2 regions of the Kineococcus sp. AC630 genome follow, and region 1 is predicted to be linked to the other one. Evidence: riboswitches for the same ligand, from Rfam matches in the RefSeq annotation. Region 1 holds a riboswitch; the other holds the start of a gene.
The links. A riboswitch is a leader RNA that binds a small molecule or an ion and turns the genes downstream of it on or off. The one in region 1 is predicted to bind glycine.
Positions count from the first base shown of each region.

Region 2: another riboswitch for glycine. It lies ahead of gcvP (aminomethyl-transferring glycine dehydrogenase); the one in region 1 lies ahead of gcvT (glycine cleavage system aminomethyltransferase GcvT).

Region 1 is NZ_CEEDMJ010000008.1:33-6,993, reverse strand. Features, by position in the region: gene AC0I8G_RS09965 (hypothetical protein) at 1-242, opposite strand, end outside; gene AC0I8G_RS09960 (MFS transporter) at 253-1,548, opposite strand; gene AC0I8G_RS09955 (LysR family transcriptional regulator) at 1,649-2,578, shown strand; gene AC0I8G_RS09950 (L-serine ammonia-lyase) at 2,559-3,947, opposite strand; gene gcvT (glycine cleavage system aminomethyltransferase GcvT) at 3,978-5,102, opposite strand; glycine riboswitch at 5,147-5,236, opposite strand; glycine riboswitch at 5,238-5,332, opposite strand; gene AC0I8G_RS09940 (tautomerase family protein) at 5,419-5,808, opposite strand; gene AC0I8G_RS09935 (LacI family DNA-binding transcriptional regulator) at 5,834-6,847, opposite strand.
Region 2 is NZ_CEEDMJ010000005.1:194,604-201,564, reverse strand. Features, by position in the region: gene ftsR (transcriptional regulator FtsR) at 1-187, shown strand, start outside; gene AC0I8G_RS07570 (bifunctional nuclease family protein) at 213-692, shown strand; gene AC0I8G_RS07565 (MerR family transcriptional regulator) at 836-1,435, shown strand; gene AC0I8G_RS07560 (SMI1/KNR4 family protein) at 1,514-2,179, opposite strand; gene AC0I8G_RS07555 (ParA family protein) at 2,322-3,083, opposite strand; glycine riboswitch at 3,144-3,245, shown strand; gene gcvP (aminomethyl-transferring glycine dehydrogenase) at 3,329-6,202, shown strand; gene AC0I8G_RS07545 (VanZ family protein) at 6,397-6,909, shown strand.

The DNA of each region.
Region 1 (6,961 bases):
GCGCGGACCACCGGGCCGGGGACGGGCTGCGGGACGTGACCTGGCACACCCGACAGACCCGGCAGACCGGGCGCTGCGGGCACTCCGCCGTCGCCGGCGCGGACGAGGAGGACGACGACCACCGCCACGACGACGGCCACGACGAGGGCGAGCCCGAGCAGCGCGACGGCCAGGCCGGGGTGCGGGTGGGGAGGGTGTTCGACCTCGAGACGGTCCGGGGCAGCGGTTCTCGTGGTGCGCACGTGGACCTCCTCACCGAGGGCCGGCGGCGACCCCCTGCCGGTCGTCGCCGCCACCAGTAGACACCTGGACGGGGCCGCTGTCAGCAGGCCCCGAGCCGGACCCGGAGTCAGGTCCCGAGTCGGGCGCGGGGTTGCGGCGCAGGGCCACCGCGACGGTGCCCAGGAGGGCGAGCACGACGACGGCGAGGACGGGGACCGAGACGTCGTAGGCGACCCCGGCGGAACTGCTGAACCCGACGGCGAGCGCCGGGACGGCCATCCCGAGGTAGCCGGCCAGGAAGATGCCGGCGGCCGCCTCACCGCGGGCACCCGCCGGGGCCAGCGAGGTCGCCGTCGTGAGCGAGCCCTTGAGCAGGACGCCGACGCCCGCCCCCGCCACGACCGAGCCGCCGAGGAACACCGCGACGAGCCCGAGCACCACCCCGACCCCGAGACCGACGACGCCGAGGGCGGTGAGGGCCAGCCCGATCCGCACCTGGTGGGTGGCGTGCAGGCGGACGAGGAGGACCTGGCTGAGCGCCGCCGCCGCGAGGACGGCGAAGGTGCTCGCCCCGCCGGTCACCGGGCCGGGGTGCCCGAGGGAGGCCAGGACCGCGGGGGCGAGGGAGGTGAAGAGCCCCAGGACGGCGAAGAGCGCGAAGGAGGCGAGGGCGGCGGCGAGGTAGCGGCCCCGGGCGGCGGCCGGGACGGCGATCCGCTGGACGCGGTAGGGCCGGTGCTCGCGCTCGACGGTCTCGGGGACGAGCAGCGCGACGGCCGCGGCGGCGAGCAGCAGCAGGACGAGGAAGACCTCGTGCGGGACCCGCAGCGGGTCCCCGAGGTGGCCGACGAGCAACCCGGCGACGAGGGCCCCGAGGCCGAGGCCGCCGAGGTTGGCGGCGGTGGCGACGACGGCGCCGAGCCCCGGCCTGCGGGAGGCGGTCCGGCCGTGGAGCTCGGCGAGGTACGCGGTGGCGGTGGGGGTCAGCGCCCCGACGGCGAGCCCGGTCACGACCCGGGCGACGATGAGGACCGCGAGGTTCGGGGTGAGCGCGAGGGCGAGCGCGGCGACGGCCTCGAGCACGAGGGCGGGGGCGAGGACCCGGCGCCGGCCCAGGTGGTCGGAGAGGTGCCCGACGGTGAAGAGGGCGATCGCGACGCCGGCCGCGTAGACCGCGAAGGCGACGGTCACCACGACCGTGGGCAGCCCGTCGCGTTGGCGGTAGAGGGCCCACAGCGGGGTCGGCACGGTGGCGAAGGCCAGCGCGGTCGCGAAGGCGGAGGCGACGATCCAGAAGCCGAGACGGTGCCGGCGGTTCGATCCCATGGACCGTGCAAGCACCGGTCGGCACGAAGCCTTCCGTTCCACCGCTGGGCGGTGGGACCATCCATCGCGATCAACGATGGAAGAGCGGGATGGGAGTGCGGTGGAGCTGCGTCAGCTGGAGGTGTTCCTCGCCGTCGTGGAGGCGGGGACGATCAGCGCGGCCGCCCGGCGGCTGGGGGCCGCGCAGTCCGCGGTGAGCACCGTCGTCCGGGCGCTGGAGGAGGACCTGGGCGTCGCCCTGTTCGTCCGCACCTCACGCCGGGCCGTCGTCACCGACGCGGGCCGGGCCCTGCTCCCGGAGGCCCGACGGGTGCTCGCCGGGGTCTCCGAGGCGCGCTCGGCGGTGCTCGACGCCGACGGCGGACCCTCCGGGCCGCTGGCCGTGGGCGTCGTGACGACGATGCACCCGGTGGACCTGCCCCTGCTGCTGCAGCGGTTCACGACGGCGAACCCCCGGGTGTCGGTGTCGATGCGGGTGTTCGCGGACGGTTCGCGGGGTCTGCTGCGCGCCCTCGTCGGCGGCGAGCTGGACGTCGCGTTCCTGTCCTGGCCGTTCCGGCCGCCGGCGAGCGTCGTGCTGCGCCACCTCGACCGGAGCGCCTTCCGGTTGCTGCTGCCCCCGGGGCACCCGCTGGCCTCCTCGGCCCCGGTGGAACTGGCGGACCTCGCGGGGGACCGCTGGATCGACGGGCCGCCGGGTTTCGCGAACCGCCTGCAGGTCGACGCGCTGTTCGCGCGGGTCGGCGCGACGCGACGGGTGGTCCTGGAGGTGCCGGACGTCTCGACGTTCCCCCGCTACGTCGCCGCCGGTCTCGGCCCGGCGTTCGTGCCGGGTTCGGTCCCCGTCCGGGCCGGCTGCCACGAGCAGCCCGTCGCGGGTGAGCCGCTGAGCTGGACGTTGTCGCTGGCGACCTCGCGTCCCTCCCCCGAACGTCCCGTGCGCAAGGCCGTCACCGCCTTCACCGAGGCCGTCGACCGCCACGTCCGCCGCTCCGCGCCCGACCCGGGAGTCAGCACTCGGGGACGTTGACCCCGACGGTGGGGCGGCCGATGACGGTGAGGGCGAGACCGCCGAGGGAGGTCTCCTTGTACTCCGAGCGCATGTGCGCGCCGGTCTGGCGCATGGTGGCGATCGCGGTGTCCAGGCTCACGACGTGGCTGCCGTCGCCGCGCATCGCGGTGCGGGCCGCGTGGATCGCGGTGGTCGCGCCGACGGCGTTGCGTTCGATGCAGGGGATCTGGACGAGCCCGCCGACGGGGTCGCAGGTGAGGCCCAGGTGGTGCTCGACGGCGATCTCGGCGGCGTTCTCCACCTGCTCGGGCGTTCCCCCGAGGACCTCGGCGAGACCGGCCGCGGCCATCGCGCTGGCCGAACCCACCTCGCCCTGGCACCCGACCTCGGCGCCGGAGATGGAACCCGTCTCCTTGAGGATGATCCCGATCCCCCCGGCCGCCAGCAGGAACCGGACCGTCCCGGCGTCGTCGGCGCCGCGGACGAAACGCCGGTAGAAGTGCAGCACGGCGGGGACGATGCCCGCGGCGCCGTTCGTCGGGGCCGTGACGACCCGGCCGCCGGCGGCGTTCTCCTCGTTCACCGCGAGCGCGAAGAGGCTGACCCAGTCCATCGCGTGCAGGACGTCGGCGGCGGTGTTCCCCTCCTCGGAGAGGAGTTCGCGGTGCAGGCGCGGGGCGCGGCGGCGGACGCCGAGCCCGCCGGGGAGGGTTCCGTCGGTGACGAGGCCGTGGTCGACGCAGGCGGCCATGGCGGCGAAGATGTCCAGCAGCCCGGAGTCCACGTCGTTCCCGGAGCGGAGGCTCTCCTCGTTGCGGCGCACCAGGTCCGCGACCCCGAGGCCGGTCGAGCGGCAGTGGTCGAGGAGTTCCTGGGCGCTGCGGAAACCGTGCGGCAACCCCGCCCCGGTCCCCACGACGGGTTCGCTCGCGTCCAGCGGGTGGTCGCGGACGAAACCCCCACCGACGGAGTACGACGTCCGTTCGGCGACGACGTCACCGGCGGCGTCGCGGGCCGTGAACACCATGCCGTTGGGGTGGGCGGGCAGCGAGGTCCGGCCGATCAGGCGGACGTCGCCGTCGAGGTCGAAACCCACCGCGTGCCGGCCGAGGACCCGCAGTTCACCGCTGCGCCGGATCTCGTCGAGGAGCCCTCCCACGGCGTCGGGATCGATGAGTTCGGGCCGTTCACCGAGCAGTCCCAGGACGACGGCCCGGTCGGTGCCGTGTCCGCGGCCGGTGGCCCCCAGCGATCCGTAGAGGTCGATGGTGACGGAGACGACCCGTTCCAGCGCGGCGGTTCCCTCGAGGTGCTCGGCGAAGGCGAGGGCGGCGCGCATCGGGCCGACGGTGTGCGAGCTCGACGGGCCGATGCCGATGGAGAACATGTCGAAGACGGACAGCGGAGCGCTCACGCGTCAGCGCTCCCGACGGTAGAAGGGCAGTGCGACGACCTCGACGGGCAGTTCGGAACCGCGGACGTCGACGGCCAGCGCGGTGCCGGGGGCGGAGAGCGCGGCGTCGACGTAGGCCATCGCGACGGGGTAGCCGAGCGTGGGCGACAACGCGCCGCTGGTGACCTCCCCGACCGGGTTCCCGTCGGAGACGACGGCGTACCCGGCACGGGGAGCCCGGCGCCCCGATCCCTTCAGGCCGACCAGCACCCGGGCGGGTGCGACCTCGGCGAGTCGTCGCAGCGCCTCGAGCCCGACCGGTCCCGGGTCCTTGTCCAGCTTCACGACACGGCCGAGGCCGGCGGCGAACGGGCTGGTCCCGCGGGTGAGTTCGTGGCCGTAGAGCGGCATCCCCGCCTCCAGGCGCAGGGTGTCCCGGCAGGCCAGCCCGGCGGGGACCCCACCGTGCTCCCGGGCCGCGGACAGCAGCGCGTCCCAGACGGTGACCGCGTGCTCGACCGGGGCGAACACCTCGAAACCGTCCTCCCCGGTGTACCCGGTGCGCGCGAGCAGCACGGGGACGTCGCGCAGGGTGGCGGACGCGCTGCGGTAGTAGCCGAGCGCGTCGAGGTCGACGTCCACGAGGGGTCCGAGGATCGCCACCGACGCCGGCCCCTGCACCGCGACGAGGGCCCAGCGGGCGGTCTCGTCGGCGACGTGGACGTCGAAGGGGCGACACCGGTCGGCGATGGCCACGACGACGGGTTCGACGTTCGCGGCGTTGGCGACGACGAGGAACTCCTGCTCGCCGAGGCGGTAGGTCACGAGGTCGTCGACGATCCCGCCCTCGTGGTCGACGAGCATCCCGTAGGCCGCCCGGCCGATCGGCATGGTCGAGGCCCGCCCGACGAGGGCCGCGTCCAGCGCCGCTCCCGCCTCGGGGCCGGTGACCCGGATCTCTCCCATGTGCGAGAGGTCGAAGACCCCGGCGCTCTCGCGGACGGCCTTGTGCTCGGCGAGGTCGGAGGCGTAGCGCAGCGGCATCTGCCAGCCGGCGAAGTCGGTGAAGGAGGCGCCGAGCGCCGCGTGGACGTCGGCGAGGGGCGTGCTCGTCGGGCTGGCCGTCGAGCTGCTGACCTGGGTGTTCACAGGGCTCCTCTCGTCGCGACCGCGCGGTGCGGTCGCGTGCTGGACCCCCTCTGTCGCGGAACCTGAGAGCTTCACCCTGCGGGGCAGGGCTTTCCCCGTCGGTGAGGACCCAGGGGTCCTGCTCTCCAGAGCGGCCTGCCCGTGGCGGTACGTGGACCTGAGAGGTTCCGGGGTGGTTGCTCCTTCGGTGCCCACCGGTGGGACCGGTGAGGCTCTCCCGCCCGGGGGAAGCGGCCGTGTGTTCAGTTGTGCTGCCCGTCAGCGTGGCACACGACCGCCCCTGGGGACCAGCGCCGCCGCGTCCCGCCGCGCCGGCTCAGAGCTCCCCGGTGAGGAACTGGGCGCGGCCGTGGCCGAAGGACCAGTCGGCGTCGGAGTTCTCCACGACCGAGACGACGACGTCGGAGGGTGCGGTCCCGCAGCGGGTGCGCAGCCGCTCGACGAGCAGGCGGTAGAACGCCTCCTTCTGCGCGCGCGGGCGGGGGCGGCTGGTCACCTGCAGCACGACGACGTCGCGGGTGCGCTCGATGCCGAGGCCGGTGTCGTGGACGACGAGCTCGCCCTCGGGGTGCTGGTGGACGACCTGGTACCGGTCGCCGTCGGGGACGCCGAACGCCTCGACCACGGCGGCGTGGGCGGCGTCGAGCAGCGTGGCGACCTCGTCGGGGCGACGGCCGGCGACGAGGTCGAAGCGGAGCAGGGGCACGAGAACCTCCAGGTAGTTTGTCCTGTCATTCTGACATGACTGAACCGGTCGTGTCCCGCACCACCAGCCGCGGGGCGAGGACGACGTCGGCGGGGCCCGGATCGTCCGCGCCGTCCAGGCGCCGCACGGCCGCCCGCACCGCGCACGCCGCCTGCCCCGCCGCGTCCTGGCTCACCGACGTCAGCCGCACGTGCCCCAGCCGGGCCAGGAGGCTGTCGTCGTAGCCGGTCACCGACACCCGCCCGGGGACCGCGATCCCGTCCCGCAGGAGGACGTCGAGGACGCCGAGCGCGATCCGGTCGCTGGCGGCCACCACCGCCGTCCCCGTCCACCCCCCACCCAGGACCCGCCGGGTGGCGGCCGCCCCGCCCTCCTCGTCGAAGGTCCCCTCCACGACCCGCCCGCGCACCCCGGCGGCCGCGACGGCGGCCTCGAACCCGGCGCGGCGGTCGGCGGCGATGTCCCCCGCACCGCCCGAGACGTGCAGCAGGTCCCGGTGACCCAGGCCGACCAGGTGCTCGACCAGCAGCCGCGTCCCGACCTCGTCGGAGGCGCGCACGACGTCGGGCCTCGGCGACCCGGGGTCCGCGAGGCGCGGCCGCCGTCCCAGGACCACGACGGGGACGCGTCGCCGCAGCTTCGCCAGCTCCGCACCGGGCAGTTCCGGCCCGAGCAGCAGCAGCGCCTCGCAGCGGGAGTCGAGCAGGGTCTCGACCGCCGCCCGCTCCCCCCGCGTGCGGGTCACCGCAGCGAGCACGACGTCGTAGCCGGCCTCCTCCGCGGCGTCCTGCAGCTCCTCGACGAGCTCGGCGTGGAAGGCGTTGCGGACGGCCACGGTGATCCCGAGCAGGCGGGTGCGCCGCAGCGCGAGGCTGCTCGCCGCGCGGTCGGCGCGGTACCCGAGGTCGGCGGCCGCCCGCAACACGCGGGCAGCCGTCTCGGCGCTGGGCCCCGGAGCCCCCCGCAGGGCGAGGGACACCATGCCCTTCGACACCCCGGCCCGGGCCGCGACGTCCTTGATCGTGGGTCGAGCGGACACCGGACTGCCTCCTTGGCCCGCTTGACAACGGCGGACGGTCGAACCGATTCTAGCGGCATTCGTTCAAACCGGTTTGAAACCACGTCGCACCAGTGCCGGTGCCGACCCGCGACC
Region 2 (6,961 bases), on a different contig from region 1:
CCGCACCGCCGCCGACCGTGAGATCGCTCTCGCGGAACAGGTCGCCGCGCCGCTGCAGCGCCTCGGGCAGCGAGGCGGTGGCGAGTCCGTCGACCGCGCCGACCAGGTCGTGCGGGAGATCGCGGCGGCCTGCCTGCGGCTGCACACCGCGCTCGTCGCCGGCGCGCTCGGCCGCGGCGCGCGCTGAGCCGACGCCGGGGTACGGTGATCGGGTGCGCGCGCTCGATGTCATCGGCGTCAGAGTCGAGATGCCTTCCAACAACCCGATCGTGCTGCTGCGCGAACGGGACGGCGACCGGTACCTGCCCATCTGGATCGGGGCTCCCGAGGCGAGTGCCATCGCCTTCGCCCAGCAGGGTGTCGTCCCGCCCCGTCCGCTGACCCACGACCTGCTCAAGGACGTCATCGAGGCCGTCGGCCGACGTCTGGAAGAGGTCCGGATCGTGGCGGTCAAGGACAACGTCTACTTCGCGGAACTCGTCTTCGACGGTGGCCTCACGGTCAGCTCGCGGACGTCCGACGCGATCGCCCTCGCCCTGCGCGTGGGCTGCCCCATCGTGAGCGCCGACCAGGTGCTCGACTCCGGGGGCGTCCCGGTGCCGGACGAGGACGAGGACGAGGTGGAGAAGTTCCGCGAGTTCCTCGACCACATCTCGCCCGAGGACTTCGAAGCCGATTCGGGCGAGGCCTGAACCGGGTTCTCCCGGGTCACGGATAGGTCACGGTCTGCGGCGCGCCGCGCGCCTCGTTGACGCTCCGGGGGTGCTCTTCTACGGTCAGTATGCAGAACGCTTCCGGTCGGTCCTCGACGGGTGGCGATGACGAGGAGGCCGGCGTGAGCAGTGGCGATGCAGTCGCAGGGTCGTCGCGGAAGTCGACCCCGCCAGTTCGTGCGCAGGGTCTGCTGTTCGCCGAGGACCTCCCCGACCTGGACGAAGAGGTCGGCTACCGCGGTCAGACGGCCTGCAAGGCCGCCGGCATCACCTACCGCCAGCTCGACTACTGGGCCCGCACCGGCCTCGTCGAGCCCGGTGTGCGCGGTGCCTCCGGCTCCGGCTCGCAGCGTCTCTACGGGTTCCGCGACATCCTGGTCCTGAAGGTCGTGAAGCGGCTGCTGGACACCGGCGTCTCGCTGCACCAGATCCGCTCGGCGGTCACCCACCTGCGTGAGCGTGGCGTCGACGACCTCGCCCAGATCACCCTCATGTCCGACGGTGCCAGCGTCTACGAGTGCACCTCGGCCGATGAAGTGATAGATCTCGTCCAAGGCGGTCAAGGCGTCTTCGGCATCGCCGTGGGCCGTGTCTGGCGCGAGGTCGAGGGGGAGCTGGCCTCGCTGCCGAGCGAACGTCCCGCCGACCGCGAGCCCGGTCAGACCGCCATGGTCCTGGCCGACGAGCTGTCCAAGCGTCGCGCCGCTCGCGAAGCCGGCTAGCCCCACGCCACGCACGAAAGCCGTGATCCTGCGGGGGGGACCCAGCGGGATCACGGCTTTCGTCGTGCGTGGGGTGGACTAGTCGAGGAGCTCGGCGCGGGGGAGAGCCTGCAGGGCGAAGGGGTCGGTCACCCAGTCGTGGGCGTCGGGCAGCCAGTGCACCGCGGCGAGCAGGGAGTCGGCCCAGGTGCTCAGCAGCTCGTCGAGACCGACGCGCCAGGAGTGCTGGTAGCCCTCGCCGTCCTCGGCCAGCACGATCTGCTCGACGACGGAGCGGCTGGAGCCCAGGCGCACGGCGATGAGTTCCTCGTCGCGGGCGAAGAGGGGCAGCAGGGCCGGCGGGGCGGTGAGGCCGGGACCCTGGCCGCTCGCGCGACGCACCGCCTCCTCCAGGGTCAACGGGACCCAGCCACCGGGCCCCACCGTCGGAGCACTCGTGCGGAAGGTGGTGCGGACGGGATCGACACCGTCGACCGCGCGCCACCAGGCCCGGGCGCCGCGGGGGATCAGCAGGCCCATCTGGCGTTCCACCGCGTCGAGGTGAGCCTCGCCGACCCCGGGGCGCAGGTGGCTGGCGATGTCCGCGCCGCAACGCGTCCACTGGGCGCGCAACCGCGTGACGATGCCGGTGATCCGGTCGGCCTCCGGGTCCGGAGCGGGCACGTGCGGTGCTGCGGTCGGAACCACCGCTCCGCGGACGGCGCGCACCACGCGGAGACGGTCGAGGGGTGTGTTGGGCGTCACGGAACCTCCTAGGGCCCGCGAAGAGCGCGGGGAAGAACGGGCGGCACCTGCGGGGACGAAACCCGGGTAGACCGACTTGTTGGAACTTAGGCGTTCGTCGGCGTTCCCGCACCTCGGACGGGGTACGGCCCCGTCCGGTTCCCTACGTCGTGCGGAGGATCCGGTCCAGCACCGCGTCGAACTGCTCCGCGACGGTCTTCGCCGCCTTGGCCCGCAACGAGTGCAGCGGAACCCCCGCTCCCTGCGACTGCGGCACGGCCACCCGGTCCGGCAGCGGTTCCAGCACCAGGTCGCCGAACATGGCCTGCAGTTCCTCGTAGCGGAAGCGCTGTTCCCCCGAGCGCTGGGTGTAGCGGTTGACCAGGACCCCGACGACCTCCGGGGAGCTGCGCAGGGCACGGACCTCCCGGATCGTGCGGTCGACCGCCGCCACGGAGAACCGGCTGGCGTCGGAGACCACGAGCACGGCGTCCGCCGCGCGCCACGCCGAACGCGTCAGCCCGTTGAGCGAGGGCGGGGTGTCCAGCAGGGCGAGGTCGTGGTCGTCGAGCTTGCCCAGGGCCCGGCGCAACGACTTCAGCGTCTCCTCGTCGGCCTCGGGGGTGTCCAGACCCGCGGAGGCCGCGGAACCGGTGAGGACGTCGAGCAGTCCCGGGTGGTCGTCGACCCACCCGCTGGGCGCGACGGCGTCCTCGGCGACGCGACGTCTCGGGGTGCGCAGCACGGCGGCGACGTCGTGGTCGCGGTGGGCGCTGACGTCGAGGCCGGACGTGGCGTCCGCCTGCGGGTCGAGGTCGACGACGAGGGTGCTGGTCCCGCGGTGGAGGGCGGCCGAGGCCAGCCCGAGGACGACGGACGTCTTGCCGACCCCACCCTTGGCACTGCAGACGGCGAGGGTGATCACGGCGGTCAACCTATCTTCCCGGGATCCGGGATCTCGTCCCGTAGGATGACGGCAGGCCGTTCAGCTCGTGTGGGAGAGACCCTGGTCGGGGAAGAGTCCGACCGCGGCGCCGAAGGGGCAACATCCCCGGAACCTCTCAGGCGGAAGGACCACGCGAGATCAGGCCGCTCTGGAGCACGTCCGCGCCTGCGCGGGTGGGTGACAGACGGGGAGGTACCTGCCCTCAGCGACCTCCGGAGCGTCCCATGACCTCGCCCACGCCCGTCCGCAGCGACCTGCCGGAGTTCTCCCCGGAGCCCGCGGCCCTGCCGTTCAGCGCCCGCCACATCGGCCCCGACGCCGCCGACGTCGCCCGGATGCTCGAGGTCGTCGGCCTCTCCTCCACGGAGGAACTCGTCGACCGCGCCGTCCCCGCCGGCATCCGCGACGGCGTGCTCGACCTGCCCGAAGCGCTCGACGAGACCGCCGTGACCGCCGCGCTGCGCGCGCTCGCCGGACGCAACCGCGTCGTGCCGTCGATGATCGGCCTCGGCTACTTCGGCACCCGTACCCCGGCCGTCGTGCGCCGCAACGTCCTCGAGGACCCCTCCTGGTACACGGCGTACACGCCTTACCAGCCCGAGATCTCGCAGGGCCGCCTCGAGGCGCTGCTGAACTTCCAGACCGCCGTCACCGACCTCACCGCGCTCGACGTGGCCAACGCCTCCCTGCTCGACGAGGCCACCGCTGCGGCCGAGGCCATGACCCTGGCCCGCCGGACCTCCAAGGCCCCCGCCGGTGCCGTGTTCGCCGTCGACGCCGACGTGCTCCCGCAGACCCTCGCCGTGCTGCGCACCCGCGCCGTGCCGCTGGGTGTCGAGCTCGTGAGCGTCGACCTCGACGACGCCGACCCGCTGGCCGTGGTGGGCGAGCGCGGGGTGTTCGGGGTGCTCCTGCAGTACCCGGGGACCTCCGGACGGGTCCGCGACCTCGCCCCCGTCGTCGCCGACGCCCACGCCCGCGGCGCGATCGCGATCACCGCGGCCGACCTGCTGGCGCTGACGCTGCTCGTCGCGCCGGGGGAGTTCGGCGTCGACGTCGCCGTCGGTTCCAGCCAGCGCTTCGGCGTCCCGATGGGTGCGGGTGGCCCGCACGCCGCCTACATGGCCGTCCGCAAGGGCCTCGAACGCTCCCTCCCCGGGCGCCTCGTCGGCGTCTCCGTCGACGCCGACGGCAACCGCGCGTACCGCCTCGCCCTGCAGACCCGCGAACAGCACATCCGCCGCGACAAGGCGACCTCCAACATCTGCACCGCCCAGGTCCTGCTGGCCGTGATGGCCGGCTGCTACGCCGTCTGGCACGGCCCGGAGGGTCTGCGCGCCATCGCCTCCCAGGTCGCGCGCCGCGCCGCGGCGCTCGCCGACGCGCTGCGCGCCGGCGGGGTCGAGGTCGTGCACGAGGCGTTCTTCGACACCGTCCTGGCCCGCGTCCCCGGCCGGGCGCAGGCCGTGGTCGCGGTCGCGCTCGAGGCGGGGGTGAACCTGCGCCTCGTCGACGTCGACCACGTCGGGCTGACCGTCGACGAGACCACCTCCGAGGCGCACGTCGCCGCGGCCCTGACCGGTTTCGGCCTGACCCCGACGGAGGCGACCGCCGACCCCGCACTGCCGTCCGCGTTGCGCCGCGGGTCGGAGTTCCTGACGCACCCGGTCTTCAGCCGGCACCGCTCCGAGACGGCGATGCTGCGCTACCTGCGCACCCTCTCCGACGCCGACTACGCCCTCGACCGCGGGGCGATCCCACTGGGCTCCTGCACCATGAAGCTCAACGCGACGACCGAGCTCGAGCCGATCTCCTGGCCCGAGTTCGCGGACCTGCACCCCTACGCCCCGGCCGACCAGCTCGCCGGCACCGCCGAACTCGCCGCCGACCTCGAAGGCTGGCTCGCCGAGGTCACCGGCTACGACGCCGTCTCGTTGCAGCCCAACGCCGGGTCCCAGGGCGAGTTCGCCGGACTGCTCGCCATCCGCGCCTACCACCTCGCCCAGGGCCACGGTGAGCGCACGATCTGCCTCATCCCCTCCTCCGCCCACGGCACCAACGCCGCCAGCGCCGTGATGGCCGGGCTGAAGGTCGTCGTCGTCCGCTGCGACGACGCGGGCAACGTCGACCTCGACGACCTGCGCGCCAAGGTCACCGAGCACGCCGACGACCTCGCCGCGCTGATGGTCACCTACCCCTCGACCCACGGCGTCTACGAGGAGTCCATCCGCGAGGTCTGCGGGCTCGTCCACGACGCCGGCGGCCAGGTCTACGTCGACGGCGCGAACCTCAACGCCCTCGTCGGCCTCGCCCGGCCCGGCAAGTTCGGGGCCGACGTCTCCCACCTGAACCTGCACAAGACGTTCTGCATCCCCCACGGCGGCGGCGGCCCCGGCGTCGGACCCGTCGCGGTCCGCTCCCACCTCGCCCCGTTCCTGCCCTCCACCGCCCCCGACGGCGACGGGGTCGGGATGGTCTCCGCCGCCCCGTACGGTTCCGCCGGGATCCTGCCCATCCCGTGGGCCTACCTGCGGCTGATGGGCCCCGACGGGCTGCGCGCCGCGACCGTCCAGGCCGTGCTCTCCGCCAACTACGTCGCCACCCGGCTGCAGGAGGCGTTCCCCGTCCTCTACCGCGGCCCCGGCGGGCTCGTCGCCCACGAGTGCATCCTCGACCTGCGCCCGATGACCAAGGCCACAGGCGTGACCGTCGACGACGTCGCCAAGCGCCTCATCGACCACGGGTTCCACGCCCCGACGATGTCGTTCCCCGTCGTCGGGACCCTCATGGTGGAACCCACCGAGAGCGAGGACCTCGCCGAACTCGACCGGTTCTGCGACGCGATGCTCGCCATCGCCGCCGAGGTCCAGGACATCGCCGACGGGCGCTGGGCCGTCGAGGAGTCTCCGCTGCGTCACGCCCCGCACACCGCGGTGTCCCTCGTCGGGGAGTGGAACCACCCCTACTCCCGCGAGGAAGCGGTGTACCCGAACGGGATGAACCCCCGCTCGAAGTACTGGCCCCCCGTCCGCCGCATCGACGGAGCCGCCGGCGACCGGAACCTCGTCTGCTCCTGCCCGCCGCTGTCGGAGTACTGAGTTCGTTCTCAGGCCCGCGTGGCCGGGGCGGGCGGACCGGGTGGGGTAGGCGCGCCGGATACTCCGTTCGCGCTGGTGGGTGCACCATCTCGCGCGGGTGCACCGGCGCTCACTTCGGACATCCGGCGCGCCTACCCCACCCGGACCGCCCTCCGTGCACCGCGTGCGTCGTCTCGAGATCGGTAGGTGACGCGGTGGGCTGGTTGCCGACGTTGCTGGTCGAGCACTCCGCGCTGGTGCCGCTCGGGGTGCTGGTCGTCGTGGTGGGGTCCGTCGCGTCGGGGTGGGTGGGCCGGAGGAGCCCACGCGTGCTGACCTGGCTCGTCGTCCTCGCCCTGGTGGGGGTCCTCGGTGTGACCCTGGCCCCGGACGACCGGGGGCGGGTGCACGAGGTCACGTGCGAGGTGGGGATCGACTTCCCGTCGTGGGGGAGCAGCGAACTGCTCGCCAACGTCGCCCTGTTCGTGCCGGTGACGGTGTTCGCCGTGGTGCGGTTCCGCCGCCCGGTCCTCGTCGGCCTCGGCGGGATCGTGCTGTCCGCGGCGATCGAGGGCACCCAGGCGCTCGCCGTCGTCCTCGGCCGCTCCTGCACCACCAGTGACTGGGCCACGAACACCGCCGGCACGGTGCTGGGCGTCGGAGTCGGGGCAGCCCTCCTCGTCCTGGACCGCACCCGCGCGGGTCGTGCAGGGGCCGCGACGAGGTGACGCCGAAGGGTCGGGCGGGGAGGGTCTCGGCGGATGTCCGAAGTGAGCGTCG